Regions from separate parts of the Rothia sp. CCM 9417 genome, predicted to be linked through region 4. Evidence: riboswitches for the same ligand, from Rfam matches in the RefSeq annotation. Region 4 holds a riboswitch; each other region holds the start of a gene.
The links. Region 4 has a riboswitch for S-adenosylmethionine ahead of ACN082_RS03250 (hypothetical protein). Riboswitches for the same ligand answer to the same signal wherever they lie in the genome.
Positions count from the first base shown of each region.

Region 1: linked by a shared signal. The riboswitch ahead of ACN082_RS06025 (nuclease PIN) and the one ahead of ACN082_RS03250 (hypothetical protein) in region 4 are both predicted to bind S-adenosylmethionine.
Region 2: linked by a shared signal. The riboswitch ahead of ACN082_RS07520 (PLP-dependent transferase) and the one ahead of ACN082_RS03250 (hypothetical protein) in region 4 are both predicted to bind S-adenosylmethionine.
Region 3: linked by a shared signal. The riboswitch ahead of ACN082_RS08115 (LLM class flavin-dependent oxidoreductase) and the one ahead of ACN082_RS03250 (hypothetical protein) in region 4 are both predicted to bind S-adenosylmethionine.

Region 1 covers NZ_JBLXXT010000003.1:158,745-162,801, reverse strand. Annotated here, with positions in the region: gene ACN082_RS06030 (SNF2-related protein) at 1-1,827, opposite strand, end outside; SAM riboswitch class IV at 1,982-2,108, shown strand; gene ACN082_RS06025 (nuclease PIN) at 2,144-2,344, shown strand; gene ACN082_RS06020 (plasmid stabilization protein) at 2,341-2,772, shown strand; gene ACN082_RS06015 (SDR family NAD(P)-dependent oxidoreductase) at 2,803-3,576, opposite strand; gene ACN082_RS06010 (DUF6350 family protein) at 3,740-4,057, shown strand, end outside.
Region 2 covers NZ_JBLXXT010000005.1:140,033-144,089, reverse strand. Annotated here, with positions in the region: gene ACN082_RS07530 (alpha/beta hydrolase) at 1-1,569, opposite strand, end outside; gene ACN082_RS07525 (hypothetical protein) at 1,575-1,847, opposite strand; SAM riboswitch class IV at 2,098-2,216, shown strand; partial or broken gene ACN082_RS07520 (PLP-dependent transferase) at 2,260-2,684, shown strand; gene ACN082_RS07515 (alpha/beta hydrolase) at 3,349-4,032, shown strand.
Region 3 covers NZ_JBLXXT010000007.1:1,390-5,446, reverse strand. Annotated here, with positions in the region: gene ACN082_RS08120 (SDR family oxidoreductase) at 1-496, opposite strand, end outside; partial or broken gene ACN082_RS08115 (LLM class flavin-dependent oxidoreductase) at 679-2,137, opposite strand; SAM riboswitch class IV at 2,247-2,347, opposite strand; gene ACN082_RS08110 (GNAT family N-acetyltransferase) at 2,554-3,051, opposite strand; gene ACN082_RS08105 (hypothetical protein) at 3,061-3,456, opposite strand; gene ACN082_RS08100 (hypothetical protein) at 3,527-3,934, opposite strand; gene ACN082_RS08095 (hypothetical protein) at 3,987-4,057, opposite strand, start outside.
Region 4 covers NZ_JBLXXT010000001.1:704,456-708,512, reverse strand. Annotated here, with positions in the region: gene ACN082_RS03260 (NADP-dependent isocitrate dehydrogenase) at 1-1,542, shown strand, start outside; gene ACN082_RS03255 (hypothetical protein) at 1,612-2,214, shown strand; gene ACN082_RS03250 (hypothetical protein) at 2,350-2,808, opposite strand; SAM riboswitch class IV at 2,827-2,942, opposite strand; gene ACN082_RS03245 (hypothetical protein) at 3,091-3,837, opposite strand; gene ACN082_RS03240 (thymidine kinase) at 3,992-4,057, opposite strand, start outside.

The sequences.
Region 1 (4,057 bases), on a different contig from region 4:
CCGGACCTGAACCCTGACCCCGTCAATCTTCTGGTAGGCGGGTAGGTAGGTTTCGAGCAGGGTTCGGGTGTCCCAGTTTTCGGTGATGTGCTTGGTAAAGGGCACACCGGGGCGGATTCGCTTGACGTCTTTGAGTACTCGATATTCGTGGGCTGTGTCGCGGATATCGGCGCGGTCTTCCCCGGGGTAGCCCAGGGCATCGAGCACGATGGTTTCGTCGTCGGTGCCGGTGGGGTTGGCGGGGTACTCCCAGTGCCAGGCGGTGCTGGCTCTAAAGGGCGGGCCGGGTTCACTAAAGGTGATGGTCAGAACCAGGGAGGGGGTGCGTACTGTGGGGAGCTCCAGCTTTTCGGAGGTGGTCGCTACCGGCAGGGCGCGGGTGAGGGCGGGGTAGAAGTCAGAGAAAAAGGCCGGTAGGTCTTTGGAAGGAACGGTGACCGGTTGACTGGACATCAGGGATTCGGCGACGGCATCGAGCGGTTCGTCCAGCGGAATAAGGACTAGCTCGGCTTCTGGGCTGAGCCAGCGAGGGCGGTGCTGGTGGGGCACGGGTGCCTGGTGGGCCTGTTGAGTTTCTGGCTGGCCGGTGTGAATGGGGGCGCTTTCCTCCACATGGGCTAGTGCCGAGGGCAGGGCGGAGTCCCAGCGGGCGGCGGCGGCAGCTTCTACGTAATTAGCTTGGGCACTCCCACCCAGGGCGATTAAGCCCTGCCGGTTGGTGCCCATCTTGTGGGTGTAGCTTGCCGGAATGGTGTAGGAGCCCCAGCGGAGCAGGGGAGTGAGTTGGAGGGCGTCCTGGGAGCTGCCGCGTTCGGGGACGGGCGTGAGTTCCAGTTCTACCTGCGGGGTGTCGGCAATGACCAGCCCGGTTTCTTTGCCGTGGAGCAGAATGGGCAGGTTGATGTCGTCGGCGGCCCGGAGCATCTGCCAGAGTAGGGATGAATCTACGGTGGAAAGCGATGCCCAGTCGCGGTGGGAGGTGTATATGGATTGGGAGCCGCGAATGACGGCGTAGAACTCGTTGAACCAGGTGGCGTGCTCAGCTAGCAGTCCGGTTCCGGCGGAGCCCGCGGGGTTTCCCGAGAACTTTTCCCAGCTTAGCCCGCCTTTAATCCAGCGGTCACGGGCACCCATCATCAGGGGGCGAGCTTCAATGGTGATGCGGGGTGAGCCGCTGCTTTTGGTCCAGCCATATTTGCCGGGGACGGTCAGGCGCAGGTCAAGGGCACCGGATACTCCGTGGTTGCGGTTGTCGTAGCCGGGGCGGGCGGCTAGGGAATGGGCCAGGGTACGCCGCCAGGTGGGTAGGGCGCTCTGGTCCGGGGTGCTGTCGGCGGGAGCAGGTTGCTCAAGGGGCAGGCTGTCCTGGGGGGCAGCCAGAGATGAGGCGGTGGTGATGCCAAATTTTTCGAGTTCCCGCATGGCTTCTGCGCTGGGTCGGGTGCGGCCGCTCTCAGTAGCGCGGGTGGTCCAGGTGCTTGATGAGGCCGTGAGCGCCCGCTTGGCTTTGGCTGAACGGTCGATGGCGGTCAGCATGAGCGCCACAGCGTGCTTGCAATTGTGGAGCACGGGGCAGGAACAGGTGGCAGAAAAGGAGTAGGAGCCTGCCGCAACTTGGGCCGGGAAAGTGATTCGGGTGCTGTAGGGCTGGGCTGTTGAGCCTGCTACCTGGCCTTCGAGAACCCGTTCGTTTTCGTCGTAGTGGTAGCGGATAACGCTCCCTTTCCGCATAGCGCCCTGCCCCCGGGTGTAGGTGCCTGAGCCCACCTGCCGAATAATGGCGGGTGCTGTGACTGGGATGTCGGGAAATGGTGCTGAATCTGCCACAAAAAACCTCACGCGTGCGGAGTAAATAGACCTAGTCTTCTAGCGTATCGCACGCTGATGAAAGCTGGCACCAGAAGATGAGAGGGAGGTCACGTTTTAAAAAATCTGGGCAAGAGTTTACAGGTGCCTGCGGTGTGAGTTATGGTTATACCAGCTTCAAGAGATTCAACTGTCAAGCTCCGACTTGGTTGAACGCCAACCCCATGTTCACGGGTGGCTCGGATGACGAAGCGGTCTTCATCGCGCATATTGGCGCTGTTTGGTGTAGACAAGAGCAAGTTTCGAAAGGAATGCGCACCTTAAGCGCAACGGCGATATGTCAAACACCCGCCCCCATGTCACTCTTCAAAAGAACAGGTCTGCAGCTGCGACGCCTGCCTGCGGTGGTTTTGTCGCTATCAGTATTCAGGACTATGCGCGTATCTCGAATGAGCGCAGTGAGTTCCTTAACTTCCTTCTGGCTCCTAACCCCAGCGGTATCCCAGCCCCTGAGTACGGTGCGCTGAAAGCTGCATGAGCCACGTCGGTCTGCTCCTTGATTCTGATGTCCTTGCCGAGATTCGCAAGGCTACCCCTCACCAGCAGGTTGTGAACTGCCTGCGCCGGAACTCCTACCGCACCATGTACGTCTCGGTGCTAAGCCTGGGCGAGCTTAAAGGGCTCTACCCCTACCCGCAGACTGAACGGTGGCTGGCTGAGCTGATTGACCGGTTTGGTGACCACCTCCTTGAGGTGGACACGCGGGTGTCTTTGGAGTGGGCCGGTCGTCATGCTGAGAGGCCCTTGCAGGCGGTGGGCTCTGAGTGCCAGGCTCCCCTGGCAAGGGCTGTTTTGGAGGGGCTGATGGCGGCCACAGCGACCGTCCACCGGCTTGAGATTATTTCGGGGAAAGCCGATGTCTACCGCACCTGGGGGGTTAGCGCTGTTAACCCCTGGGAGGACTAAGCAGGGAAGAGCACCCCCAGCCTGTGGATTCTAATAGTTCCGTGTGCGGGAAATCAGCGCCGCCACTGCCCTGCGGGGGATAATCTGCGAGATACCCGCTGCTACCTTATAGGGCAGGGAGGGCACACAGACCGGTTTACCGGCATTGACCGCAGCTATGGCTTCGGTAACTACCTGCTGGGGGCTGAGCCAGAATACGCCCGGCACTTTGGGCTGTTCTTGCCCCATGGCATGATGAAAATCCGAGCGGGTCAGGCCCGGGCAGAGGGCGGTTACATCAATACCTCGGTCCCGGTACTGGATATTTGCTGACTCTGAGACAACTACCATAAACCGTTTGACTGCTGAGTAGGTGCCACCTGGTGTAAAGGCCGCCACCGATGCGACATTGATAATGCGGCCCCTGCCCCTTGGGAGCATGGCGCGGATTGCGGCGTGCATGAGCTGAAGGGGGACAGCTGCCAGGACCTGCACCTGATCCAGATGCCGCTGGGCGGGGGCCTCCTCAAAAGGCTGGCCCAAACCGAAGCCCGCATTATTGACCAAAATTTCCACCGGGCGCTTAGCCTGAGCTAGCCGGTCAACGAGTTTTTGAACGTCACCGGAAACCAGTAGGTCCGCGGGGATGACCTCAACCTCTACCCTGTAGGTTGAGCGGAGCTGGCCAGCCAGATTTTCTAGGGTCTTCTCCCTACGCGCGGTCAGCACCAGGTTATAGCCCGCTGCGGCGTACTGCCGGGCGAACTCGGCGCCGATGCCGGCAGAAGCGCCGGTGACCAAAACATAGGTGTTCTCGATACTCATAGGGACACTCTACTCCCCGGCAATATCGTCCGTTGTCTGCCGTGGTTGAGGTTATTTTCACCGCACCTAGTATTCTTACGGTTCGTGACCAGGCGTAGAGACAGGAAACATGACATGATGAAAGGCGATGAATACCACCGTGCACCCCAAAAGAACCTTTCCCATGCCCCTGTGGCTTCAGGGCGCCGTTGAACTTGCTCTGGTTGCCCTGGTCTCCTATATCACCGTTGGGCTCATGCTCACAGCGGTCTGGTACACCAACGGTTTTAATACCGATACCGTTGCCGGCGCCCTGTCCGTGGCGGGCCATATCTGGTTGCTGGTCCACGGTGTCCCCCTGAATATGAACATACCCGCGCAGGGTAGCTTTTCGGCGGTGTCTGGGACGATGAGCCTGGTCCCACTGGGCCTCACTCTTATTCCGCTGGCCCTGTGCTACAGGTCGGGTCGCAGGCTGGCCCGTGCTAGCTACGAGGGCCAG
Region 2 (4,057 bases), on a different contig from region 4:
AGTAGTTGTACCGTAGGAGTGGGCAATCACCGATATATGCGCATCGCTATAGAGGCCGTCTTTTTCACAGGTAACCGCCGTGGACTTAGTAACATTCAGCCCGTCAATAAAACCGGCTAGGTTTTGGCCGCCCTGTTCGGCCAGGTAGATATCGGTCACCATCTTTGACTGGGTAAAGGTCTTGCCACCCAAAAGCTGTCTGCCTTCTTCATCGAGATGAGGGGGAGTCTCGTAACCGATCCAGAGAACAACAGCAAGCTTGGGGTCGTTAGTGCCATGGAGTTGTTCTGCTCTATATTGTTCCTGGTAAATGTTAACGCCTGTTCCAGTTAGTTCAACCATGCTACCGGCCACATTATTGGTCATACCGGGGACCACCACGGTTACCTTATCGGCATCATCAACCGAGCCCAAGGAAACCGAAGCCAGCACATTGTTATAGTCATAGCCGTCCTCATTCTCCGGCTTAATATTGGAGAGGTCGAGGCTGGTAACGTACCGGGGGATTCCGTCATCTCCCATGGTCGCTGCGACGAGCAGACTTTCCAGGGCTTCTCTGGTGGCTTCATCAGTATTCGGGTCTTCTGCTACTGTTTTCGCTAACTTACGGTTAGCCCGATCCCTGACCGTGTACGGTACCCCATCCATATTCCCCACAATGCCCGGGGCGGCAACAGTGAAAGCCTTTTGCTGGTTTTCATCCAACTGCGCCCACCAGCCCTTATAAGCCTCCGCACGATCAATGTTGCTACCCTGCATCTGCAAAGGAAAACGGGCGAACTCCGGGTGAGCCGCAAAATACTCATTAATCTGCTGGGGTGTCAGCTTACTCAGCGCATCCAATAGCTGAGGCTGAAACTCATCGGATGCAGCAGCGGTTTCGAAAGCAAGAGTCAGAGCCTGAGCATCAAAATCCAGGAAGAAAGAAAGAACCTCATCAGCAGACGAGAAAGGAGCCAGCCCAGAAGCACCAGAAGACCGATCCACAAAGATGCCACCAATACCCGAAATATTGTATCCATTAACGGCGGTTGCTGACCGGGACGTGTATTGCCCCCGAATCTCATCAACCACAGCCTGCTGGGCAGCAATGCAAGCATTTGCCTCTGAGACGTCCTGGCGAAGAGAAAAAATCATTGAACCGCTTAGATCAGCGGACAACCGCCCCAGTGCGGAAGTGAGGGAATGGCGTTCATAAAAGCGGAGTTTATCCTGAGCTTCTTCCTTGTGAATTTGGGCCTGTCGAGCTACCGAAAGAGCCGCGTCAGCCTTTTCCTGCATCTCTCGTAGGTTCTTCTGCCAGTCAGTCAGAACATCGTGAACCCGCTGAAACTCACCGGAGATTTTCTCACACATCGTGGCGCCCAGCTCAAAGGTATGCTCAATTTTGGTGATGCGGTTACTCCTACCGTCAATACACCTACCGCGGTTTAAAACTTTTCTAATAGCATCAATCTCGGTTTTGCGGGTAGACCAGTGGTTAATGGTCGCTTGCCAAGAATCAGGATCACCAGGGCAAGGGTCGCCACCTGTCAGAGGAGACCAATCCGATGGACGTGAACCCATCATGCCACCTACCCTTCTGCCCCATCGGCAATCTTAAAGGCATCGTATGCTGCCTGTGCACCATCCTGCGCATTCTGGAAAGATTCTGCAGCGTCAGAAAGCAAAGAGCTCTCCTGCCCTCCCAGGGCTGCGGCGTGATGTTCAGCCACAGGGTCGTGTGCACTCGCCGGGGTAGGAGCCTTGCTTTCCAAAAAGCCCTCAAAAGACTCCTTAGTTGCCTTGAAAGTATCAATCAGAGTCTGGAGCGTGCTGTATTCAAACTCAAGAACAGGTACGGGCATGAGGCTCCTTAACCTAGGGTGGGAATAATACCTTGTGAACATTGTAGCCAGTTATTCTTCTGGGTCACCTTTCTTACCCCGGGGGGTTACCCATAAGTAACCCAAAGTGGGGGCAGGGCAGCCCGTATCAGAGCCTCGGCGGGCAACCCTGCCCGCCCCCCCATCGTAACTTACGCAATAAACAGACACATGAAGACTTTTTAAAACAGCATCTTGACCAACGATCGTTCGAAAGGGAAAACTAAAAGCAGGTCATGAGAGCCAGCGCTAAGCCCCAGCTAGCTGGCCGGCAACCCTCCACTCGCGGTGGGGTGCCCTGGGTGAAGACCTGGCACACCTCACCGAGAACCGGGTGTGCAAGCGCGGGACCGATGTGCCTCACTAACTCACCCGAGGGCATCAGAACCTTTAACCCCTCTTCAACCAGCCCGATCAGGGCTACCAGGGCCTGGTCTACGCCCGCGACCTGGGCAAGGACGGTGCCTTTGGGGTCAACCTCTCCTACATCCTCAAAGCCCGCGTGGCTCTGCTGCGTGACCTGGGTTCCTCCATCGCACCCACCAACGCCTTCAACATCGCTATCGGCCTGGAAACCCTCTCACTGCGCGTCGAACGCCACGTAGAGAATGCCCGCAAGGTGGCAGACTACCTGCAGGCGCACCCGGCAGTAGAGTCCGTGACTTACTCCGGCCTAAAAACCTCCCCTACTACACCCTGGCGCAGAAGTACCTACCCAAGGGCGCCGGTGCCATCGTTGACTTCACCCTCAAAGACGCTGATTCCGCTACCGCCCAGAGGTTCGTGGACTCCCTGGCCCTGGCCCGCCGGATCGCCCACACCACCTACCGCTGCGCCGCCGAACTAAACTTTCGTTTTGGCCGCGATGCCCAGGAGCAACAGAACATTCTCCACTGCCTACCGGCTGACCGTGGCCGCTACCAGGTAGAGAACTATCTGGACTACCACGGCCAGAAACTGACCGCACGGTTTGACGCTAACTCTTATCTAGCTATCAATGAAGCCCTGCTCTCTCACGACCTTGGCCGTGACAGGAGCGGGCTGCTGAGAGCACTGGCGCTTTCTACCTGCCACTGGACCATTGCCTACGTTGACTCAGATAGGCTCTTCTTCCCCTCCGACTCCCACATTATGGCCGCATCACTACCGCAACCGGTTGAGCCTGAGGTCATTCACTCACCCTGCCGGTACGACGGGTTCCTGATTGAACACGAGCAACTCGAACGCATCCTTGCCCGCAGTCTTGAAGCCCAGGACGCCGCTGACAGGCTAGGGTCAGTAACCCACAAAAAGCACCTGTGGGCGGTAGCCTAAAGTAAGCTCCGCCGGTGATAAATTGGGTACGAAAAGACCGAGGCAAGCTCCGCAAGCTACCCCTAGAACTCAACAGCTAATCGCAGCAGCTGGCAAAATTCGCCTGGCGGGGTAGGTTGCTTACGCTTCACCCATAAGCCGGACTTACAGACTCACCGAGGAGCGTGTCATGAGTCAGCATGTTGCTGAGTATTCAAAAGCCGAGCCCTTCCGCCGGGGAACCCACCTGGTCGTCCTCTTGCACGGCTACGGCTCCCACGAACAAGACCTCATGGGCCTGGTCAACCACCTGCCCCAAGAGGGCATCACCTACGCCTCAGTACGGGCACCCCAGCCGGTAGGCTACGCCCTGCCCGCCGACGCCAAGGACGCCTTCATTGGCGCACCCGCCCTGGGCTACCAGTGGTGGCCACTCAACCAACAACTAGAAACCGTAGGGTTCCGTGCCATCGAACTGGCCGTGGACTACGTCCTGGAATGGCTAGAACCCCTTGCCGCCAACTACCGCAGCCTCAACCTGCTTGGTTTCTCCCAGGGTATGGCCATAGCCACCAGCATTGCCCGCCACCGGCCCGACCTGGTGCGCACTGTGATTGGGCTGTCCGGCTATGTGGTCGACGGGGGAGAGGGCTACTTCAAAGATGCCGAGCTCACCGCTCAACCTCTACCACTGTTCTGGGGCCGGGACGAAGCTGACCCCATCATCACCGCCGAAAAGATCAGCTTCACCCAAGAATGGGTCAAAGACCACACCGCCCTTACCGACTACCTCTACGCGGGAATCGGCCACGGGATTGCCCCCAGCGAACTAGCGCACATGAGCACCTTTATCCGCGAGAACATCTTGAACTAAAGAGAAAACCGGCGCGCTGAATCAT
Region 3 (4,057 bases), on a different contig from region 4:
CAATCTGGATACGGCCGCTCCCCTCTGCCGCTTCGACCAGTGTGCCCGGCTGCACGATGGTGTAGTCGAGGCCTGTGTGGTGGATGAGCCACTTGTCGGCAAAGAACTTGGCGATGTTGTAGTTGGTGATCTTGGAGAGGTCGGACTCGGCCCATTTCTCGGGTTCAGTTGCGAAGATGGAGCTCAGCATAATGAACCGCTTAATCCGAGCTTTTTCGCTGGCCTGCATGAGCTTCACGGCGCCGAAAGCATCGGTTTGTAGCAGGTCTTGGCCGCGAGAACCGGCGACGAAGTAGACCGCGTCACTGCCCTGGATCAGTTCAGCGAGCGGGGCGACCTCGGCGTGTAGGTCCAGGTGTACAGGGTGGACGCCCTCTAGCTGTAGAACTTTTTCGGGGCTCCGGGCACCGGCTACTACCGTGTGCCCTTGGGCGACCAGCTCCTTGATGAGTACTTCTGCGACTCGTCCTGTGGCTCCTGCGATAAAGGTTTGCATTGCTCTAGTTTCCTTCCCTGATGCTGATGCACGAATATACGTGCTGTCTTGGGACACTATCACTCCTGCATCTTTGGCATAAGGCCTGTAGCGCTGAGCGTAAGTACGGTTTGTTGCCGCCCAAAGACTGCGCGCCCCCGCTGCTTGAGCGGGGCGCACATCTGTTACAGGCCGGTTATGCTCTACTGGTTTTCGGCATCGTAGGCTTCCTGGGCCAGTTTGAGGAAATCACGGGCCGGGGTATCTGCTGCAGAGGGCTTGCCCACGTAGGCCCCACGGTACTTAGCGGCAGGGTGGCGCTCATCGACGTGCTTGTGGCCCTCGCCGAAGAGGCTCTCACGCAGGGTGCTGCCCTGGTAGGAGGTGCGGTAGCGGCCGCGCTTCTGTAGCTCGGGGACCACGAAGTCTACGAAGTCCTCAAAGGAGCCGGGTGAGACGTGGTAGGCAAGGTTGATACCGTCCAGGCCGCCCTCGTCAATCCAGTGTTCGAGCTGGTCGGCAACGGTCTGGGGTGAGCCGACCAGGACCGCGCCCATACCGCCGGTGGCGCAGTGTTCGGCGATATCCTTGCGGGTCCACTCGCGTTCCTTGTCCTGCAGGGTGAAGGGGGTGAGGAAGGACTGGATGGATTCGGTCTGAACGTATTTGAGTGCTTCGTCCTCATCAAACTGGTCAAGGTCCAGGCCGCTCCAGCCACCGATGATGCCCTGGGAGGATTCAAGGTTCTGGTACTCAAGGTATTCCTCGTACTTGGCCTGAGCCTTCTCGTCGGTCTCATCGACAACAACCGAGAGCATGGCAAGAATCTTGACGTCATCACGCTTGCGACCGGCCTTTTCCGCCTCGTTGCGGATACGTTCGGTCAGTACCTTGGTCAGGTGGGGGCGCAGGGCGGTGATGAAGATAGCCTCAGCATGCTGGCCTGAGAAGGCCTGGCCGCGGCTAGAGGCACCGGCCTGGAAGATAACCGGGGTGCGCTGGGGGGGAGGGCTCAGTCAGGGCGATACCCGGCACCTGGAAGTACTTGCCCTTATGCAGGATGGGGTGGACCTTAGCGGGGTCGGCAAAGATACCGTTTTCGCGGTCGCGCAGAACAGAGTCATCTTCCCAGGAGCCTTCCCAGAGCTTGTAGCAGACGTCCAAGAACTCTTCGGCGATTTCGTAGCGCTCGTCGTGCTCAATCTGGCCGGGGAGCCCCTGGTTTTCAGCGGCGGACTGTAGGTAGGAGGTAACCACGTTGAAGCCTACGCGCCCGCCGGTCAGGTGGTCCAGGGTGGAGTAGGCGCGGGCTAGGGTGTAGGGCTGGTTGTAGGTTACGGCGGCGGTTACGCCAAAGCCCAGGTGTTCGGTGACAGCGGCCATGGCTGAAATTTGGAGGAAGGGGTCACCTACGGGGACCTGGGCACCGTCTTTGAGGACGGGGGCTACGGAGTCCTTGTAGACGTCGTACACGCCCACAACGTCGGCGATGAAGACCGCGTCGAAGAGGCCCTTTTCGCAGACCTTGGCGAGGTCGGTCCAGTATTTGATGGTGTTGTACTCGTCGGCTCGTGAGCGCGGGTGCCTCCATAGGCCGAAGCTCTGGTGGCTGGTGGTGGTCATATCAAAGGCGTTGACGACGATGCGCTTTTTCTCGGTCATGCTGGGGTGGCCCTTTCCTCAGGTAGCGTGTCCTACCCCCTGCGCCCGTACACGGCCTTGCACCTAGGGAAAAGGCGCCCTGCCCTATATCAGAGGGTGGCGCCTGGTTGCGCCGTACTTGCATTACTGCCTGATCTTCATCTGGGGCACCCCGCTACGGGAGAGGGGTGCCGCCCAGCTAGCCAGAGCTTGTCGCTGGGTCTCATGATCATTTGTCTACCAGTGAAACAGACCACGCTGGCAACGGGCAAGAACCGACCGTCACGTTACTTTCTGTGACCGAATATTTCGTGTGTTGGGTGCCCCCACCCCGTTCATAATCGTCATGTTCTTGCCCGGGTAAGGTCTTACAGGTATGGGCTAGTCGCCGACCTATTACCGCGCAACCGAACTAGATAGTAGCCGGAGAGAGGGGTTTAGGAAGTAGCGAAATCTCTGAGGCTTGAGCCTTCTAAACGGTAGCCCAACCATTGGGACTGGTAGGTTGCGCCAATACTTTCATAGAAGTTTCGGGCTGGCTCATTCCAATCAAGGACTACCCAGTCAAGGCGCTTATAGCCACGCTCATGCGCCGTGTCAGCAAGTTTCTTGAGTAGAGCTTTACCGCCCCCAGACCCCCGAGCTTCGGGGCGAACGTAGAGGTCTTCAAGATAGATTCCGTGGCTACCTTCCCACGTTGAATAGTTGAGGAACCATAGGGCAAAACCGTCAATGCGGCGGCCAGGGGTATGGGATTCAAGCACGTACGCAAAAATTGCTGGGTGCTCGCAGAAGAGTTGTTGCGTGAGCGTGCTGACCTTATTTTTTACAGTGCTTTCAGGCTCTTTTTCGTAGGCCGCGAGGTCTTTGATGAGTTGAATGATTTCGGGGACGTCTTCGGCTGTAGCGGTACGGATGCTATTCGGGGTGTTCATACTTTGATTCTACTGCGGGGTGTTCTCCGGAATAATCACAAACTCCGCAGCAGTATTCCCAGGATTCCACGACAAAGGACCAATCATAAAAACCAGCTTCTGCCCCTGATACTGGTTCACCAAATCAATATTCTTCAACAGATCATCAGTGCCGCCAACCACTTTAGGGGTGATAATTAATCCGCACTCAGTAGTTTCTACAGCTATCGCATTTTTACTAGAAGCTACCTTAGTGCCGGTACCCCCTCTAGAAAACCGAGCCGATTCAACAGTACATTCTCTAGGCTCACTATACTTTGAATTCATATAATTCATAAACGGCGTAAAAAGGATAAAGGGCAAACAAAAAATTCCGAAACCAATGTAACAGAGTATTTCTTTACGTGTTAGCTTCCGCTTTTCCATCTGCTCCCCCCTCCAGACACAGCGCAGCCTTACTCTCTGTCATTTCTAGCTACAAACCCACACAAGAAAACTATTCAGAAGATCCAAAATTCACAGGAGAACCATCAGCCTCCTTAATATCCTGAATATTATAGAAATTATCAAATACAAGATACTTATTCACCACAAAAATATACTTCTTACCCACCACCAAACTATCCGTCGTCTCCTCCATACCCACACCATCCAACACAGGACGATAAAGCATCAAAGTCCCACACTCCTCCGTCACAACAGACGAATCAGGACTCGGTGAACTAATCTTTCCCGAACCACGCATACGCCAGACGGTCGAGGCAGACTTCACGGTACAGGTCATCTCCTGGGTATAGTGCGAATCCGTGTACCGTTTAACAGGGGTCATCGCCATAGCAAATAATACGAAAATTATCCAATATAGAATCCAATTCTCCCGTATATAGTTAAAAACCTTTTTCATCAGCACCCCCTACCTTTTTCGGAACAAAATACGCTCGCCGAGCACCCAAATCCTAAGATTTCTGCTCCACCGGCACCTCAACAAACCGACCATCCGCACCAGCACGCAACCGCATCCCACGGC
Region 4 (4,057 bases):
GCCGCCCTGGACCGCTTCTTAGCTGAGCAGATTGCCCGCGCTAAGGCTGAGGGTGTGCTCTTCTCTGTCCATTTGAAGGCCACCATGATGAAGGTTTCTGACCCCATTCTCTTTGGCCGCGTGGTCCGCGCTTACTTCTCTGAGCTCTTTGACAAGTACGGTGAGCAGCTTGATGCCGCTGGCCTGAACGGTAACAACGGCCTGGCCGCTATCCTTAGCGGTATTGAGACCCTGCCCGCCGAGATTCAGGACGATGTTCGCGCCCTGGTTGAGAAGGGCCTGGCTGAGGGCCCCGAACTGGCCTACGTAAACTCCGATAAGGGCATCACTAACCTGCATGTGCCCTCCGACGTTATTGTGGACGCTTCTATGCCCGCCATGATTCGTACCTCCGGGCAGATGTGGGGTAAGGCTGGCCAGCAGGCTGATACCCTGGCCGTTCTGCCGGATTCTTCCTACGCTGGTGTCTACCAGACCGTGATCGATGACTGCCGCACCAAGGGAGCCTTTGACCCCACCACCATGGGCACCGTGCCGAACGTTGGTCTGATGGCTCAGAAGGCTGAGGAGTACGGCTCCCACGATAAAACATTCCAGCTTGCCGCTGACGGCACTGTTCAGGTTCTTAACTCCGCTGGTGAGGTGCTGATGGAGCACCAGGTTTCTGCCGGTGATATTTGGCGTGCCTGCCAGACCAAGGACGTGCCGGTACAGGATTGGGTCAAGCTGGCTGTCACCCGTGCCCGCGATTCTAAGACTCCTGCTGTTTTCTGGCTGGATAAGAACCGCGCCCACGACGCTAACCTGATTGCCAAGGTTCAGAAGTACCTGCCCGAGCACGATACCGAGGGCCTGGATATCCGTATTCTGGCGCCGGCAGAGGCCACCCAGTTCTCCATTGACCGGATCCGCCAGGGCCAGGACACTATCTCTGTGACCGGTAACGTTTTGCGTGACTACCTGACTGACCTCTTCCCCATTCTGGAGCTGGGCACCAGCGCCAAGATGCTCTCCATTGTTCCGCTCATTAATGGTGGTGGCCTCTTTGAGACCGGCGCGGGCGGTTCAGCACCTAAGCACGTTCAGCAGCTGGTGGAAGAGAACCACCTGCGTTGGGATTCGCTGGGTGAGTTCTTGGCTCTGGCGGCTTCGTTTGAGCACCTGGCCAAGACCAGCGGTAACGCTTCGGCTCAGGTGCTGGCTGACACCTTGGATAAGGCGACCGGTGCCTTCTTGAATGAGAACAAGTCGCCGTCGCGTAAGGTGGGCGAGATTGATAACCGTGGCTCGCACTTCTACCTGGCTAAGTTTTGGGCTCAGGAGCTTGCGGCTCAGACTGAGGATGAGGCTCTGGCGGCTCAGTTCGCGCCGGTAGCGGAGGCGCTGGCGGCGAACGAGGAGCAGATTGTGGCTGAGCTGCTGGCGGTGCAGGGCTCCCCCGCCGAGCTAGGTGGCTACTACAAGCCTGAGGACGCCAAAGCCTCAGCAGTCATGCGCCCCAGCGCAACGCTGAACGAGACATTGGACAGGCTAAAAAATTAATTGAACTATGAAGTGAGTCGGCATCAGCATAAACTGGTGCCGACTTAATTCATTTTTTTGGGGGTAACAATGGATATTGGGAATCTTTCAGAAGTAACCGGGGCTCTCACAGCGGTCGCAGCTCTAATCGCTGCAATATATGCCGCCCGCCAAGCAAACAAACAGCTAAAAGCAATGAATGCACAGTTGGAGTTAGAGAGAGTTAAAGACAACCGAGCTGTAGAGGTCCTTGAACAGTCTCAAGCCTCATTGATATCAGCATGGCTTACAAGCAGAGACTGGTTCTCCTATGTAACTGTCAAGAATTCTTCTCCTGCAAGTATATTTAAGGTATCAATTGAGGTTTCGTTCAGAACTAATGATTATAAAGAGGCTGTTGAAAGCTCATTGCTAAATATCGAAGTGGTCCCTCCAGGTGAATATATCTTTGTAAGAATCCCAAGCAATCCTAATTGCTCGGATGAATATCCCAATCCTACTAATGGCTTCAAACTTACCAAACCCTCTCCGCATCAAAAGGAAAGTGGATGGTCACATGCTTTCCCCGCAACAGGTATTAGAACATCGCCGGTTCTGAATAGTCCAAATTGGCGGGTAGTTAAATTATCTTTTACTGATTCTCATGGGGTTTGCTGGGTTCGTGATGACTCGGGACTAATGAAGAGTAAATAAACCTACTGGCGACTACTTAAAGAGGCCCCGCTGCTGAGCTGTCTGTTTACCGTTCCCTTAAGGTTCTTGTGCCATCGATGGATGGGAAGAAAAGCTTCTTCCCATCCATCGATGTTTTAGGTTACCCCACCCTACCTAAAGCTGTTGGTCTTCGTAGGAGCAATAATCAAGTGGTCGCTCCGCCAGGTGAACCAGGTAGAAAGAATTTCCCTCGCGCACACCCAGCAAATTATTCCCAGGGTTCCAGAGCAAGGGTAAGGCAGAATCCCCCTGAACTGACTCATCAGTTTTTCTGAGGAAGACGCTCAGGCGCTCAGCATCATGGCTCCAAAAAAACCTGTTTTGCCCACCGATAGATAAGCGCACCCTAGTCCCCCGCAGCTCCGTCATAGATACCCTCTGCCAGGTCATATTCGAAGCGTTAAGCCCCAGTGAGGGCGTAACCCGGTGGCCAGGTGCACAGATAGTACAGCGCGAAATAGGGATAGACGGCGATTCTTGCTCTTGTGCCTGAACCGGGTCAGAAAAGTCCTCTGGCTTGTTCCTACACAGTGCAGAACGGATAGCTGATGTCCACGAAAAAATACGACCCACTGTGGGCCTCCTTAAAACAAACGCTACTTTCGCTACGCCTTGTGGGTAGCGACCGATTTTCCTTTGAGAGCACCGTCTGCGTCAGGCGGTTGCCAGCCAACAAGTCAAAGGGCTTACCGTTGGGCTTCTGAATCGTGACACCAACTTAACAAAATAAATGGAAGTTCACAAGCTTTATACACTTCACTATCTGACAAAGACCGCTCAGGAAGCGCTAAGGCCCCGCACCCAAGAGGGTGCGGGGCCTTAGCGCGAGCTGTCAGCTAGTAAGCCTCTAAGAAACTAGGAGGCCTTGGACAGGGATCCAGCCATCTGCTCGGCTAGCTTGGCCGCGCTGTCAGCATTGCTACTGGAAACAGTAAGAACGCTGAAGCCGGTACCGGTGCCAGAAGGCACAACCACAAACACGCCGTGTACGGACACACCGGTAACGTCAAGAGTGTAGCTCAGCTGAGTGCCCTCACCCAGAGGGGTGGAGATCTTCTTGTACTCGCCCGGAGTAGCGTTGATACCCTTAGCCAGTGATTCCATCTCGGCCTGATCAGGCAGGGAAGTAACCAAGACGGGCTCAGCGTTGACGTTCACATTCTCAGCGAAACCATCTTCGTTAGGGGTCACAGAGGTAGCCATCAGATCAAGCTGAGCCATCTGAGACTTAAGCTCCTCAGGGGTGAAGTTAGTTCCCTGGGCGGCCTGATCCAGGTACTCCTGAAGAGCATCAGTGTTGGCAACGGCCTCACTGTCCATCTCCATCCAGCCCTCAGGAACAGCAAAGCTGATCTTATTGTTAGGTGCTGTTACCTTCTTGAAGCCGTCAGGAATAACTGCCTCTACCTTAGCCTCATCAGTGGCAGCTGAGCTGGTCTCCTCCGCTGCCTGGGACTGCTCAGCCGAGGCGCTTGCTGAGCTAGAAGTCTCCGCTGCTGCGCTCTCTTTTTTATCGGATGAGCCACAACCAGCCAGAAGGGCTAGGGACATCAGCGCGACGGTGGGTACAGCCAGCAGGCGGGTTTTGGGTGATACAGCCATAGATTTTTCTCTTTCTCAAAAAGGACTGGGCACTACGATTATAGGCTTGTTTGGGCACACCTCGGCGTTTCGGCATGACATAAACCACTAAAAAGGGGATAAAAAGCCCTAGCCAAGATTCTGGACGCTACGGATAGCCATGGGATCCTGCCAGCTATTGGTAGAGCTTGCCACCGGATTCCTGCAAATAGCAGGAAGGGCAGAGAGACTCATAGCCCAC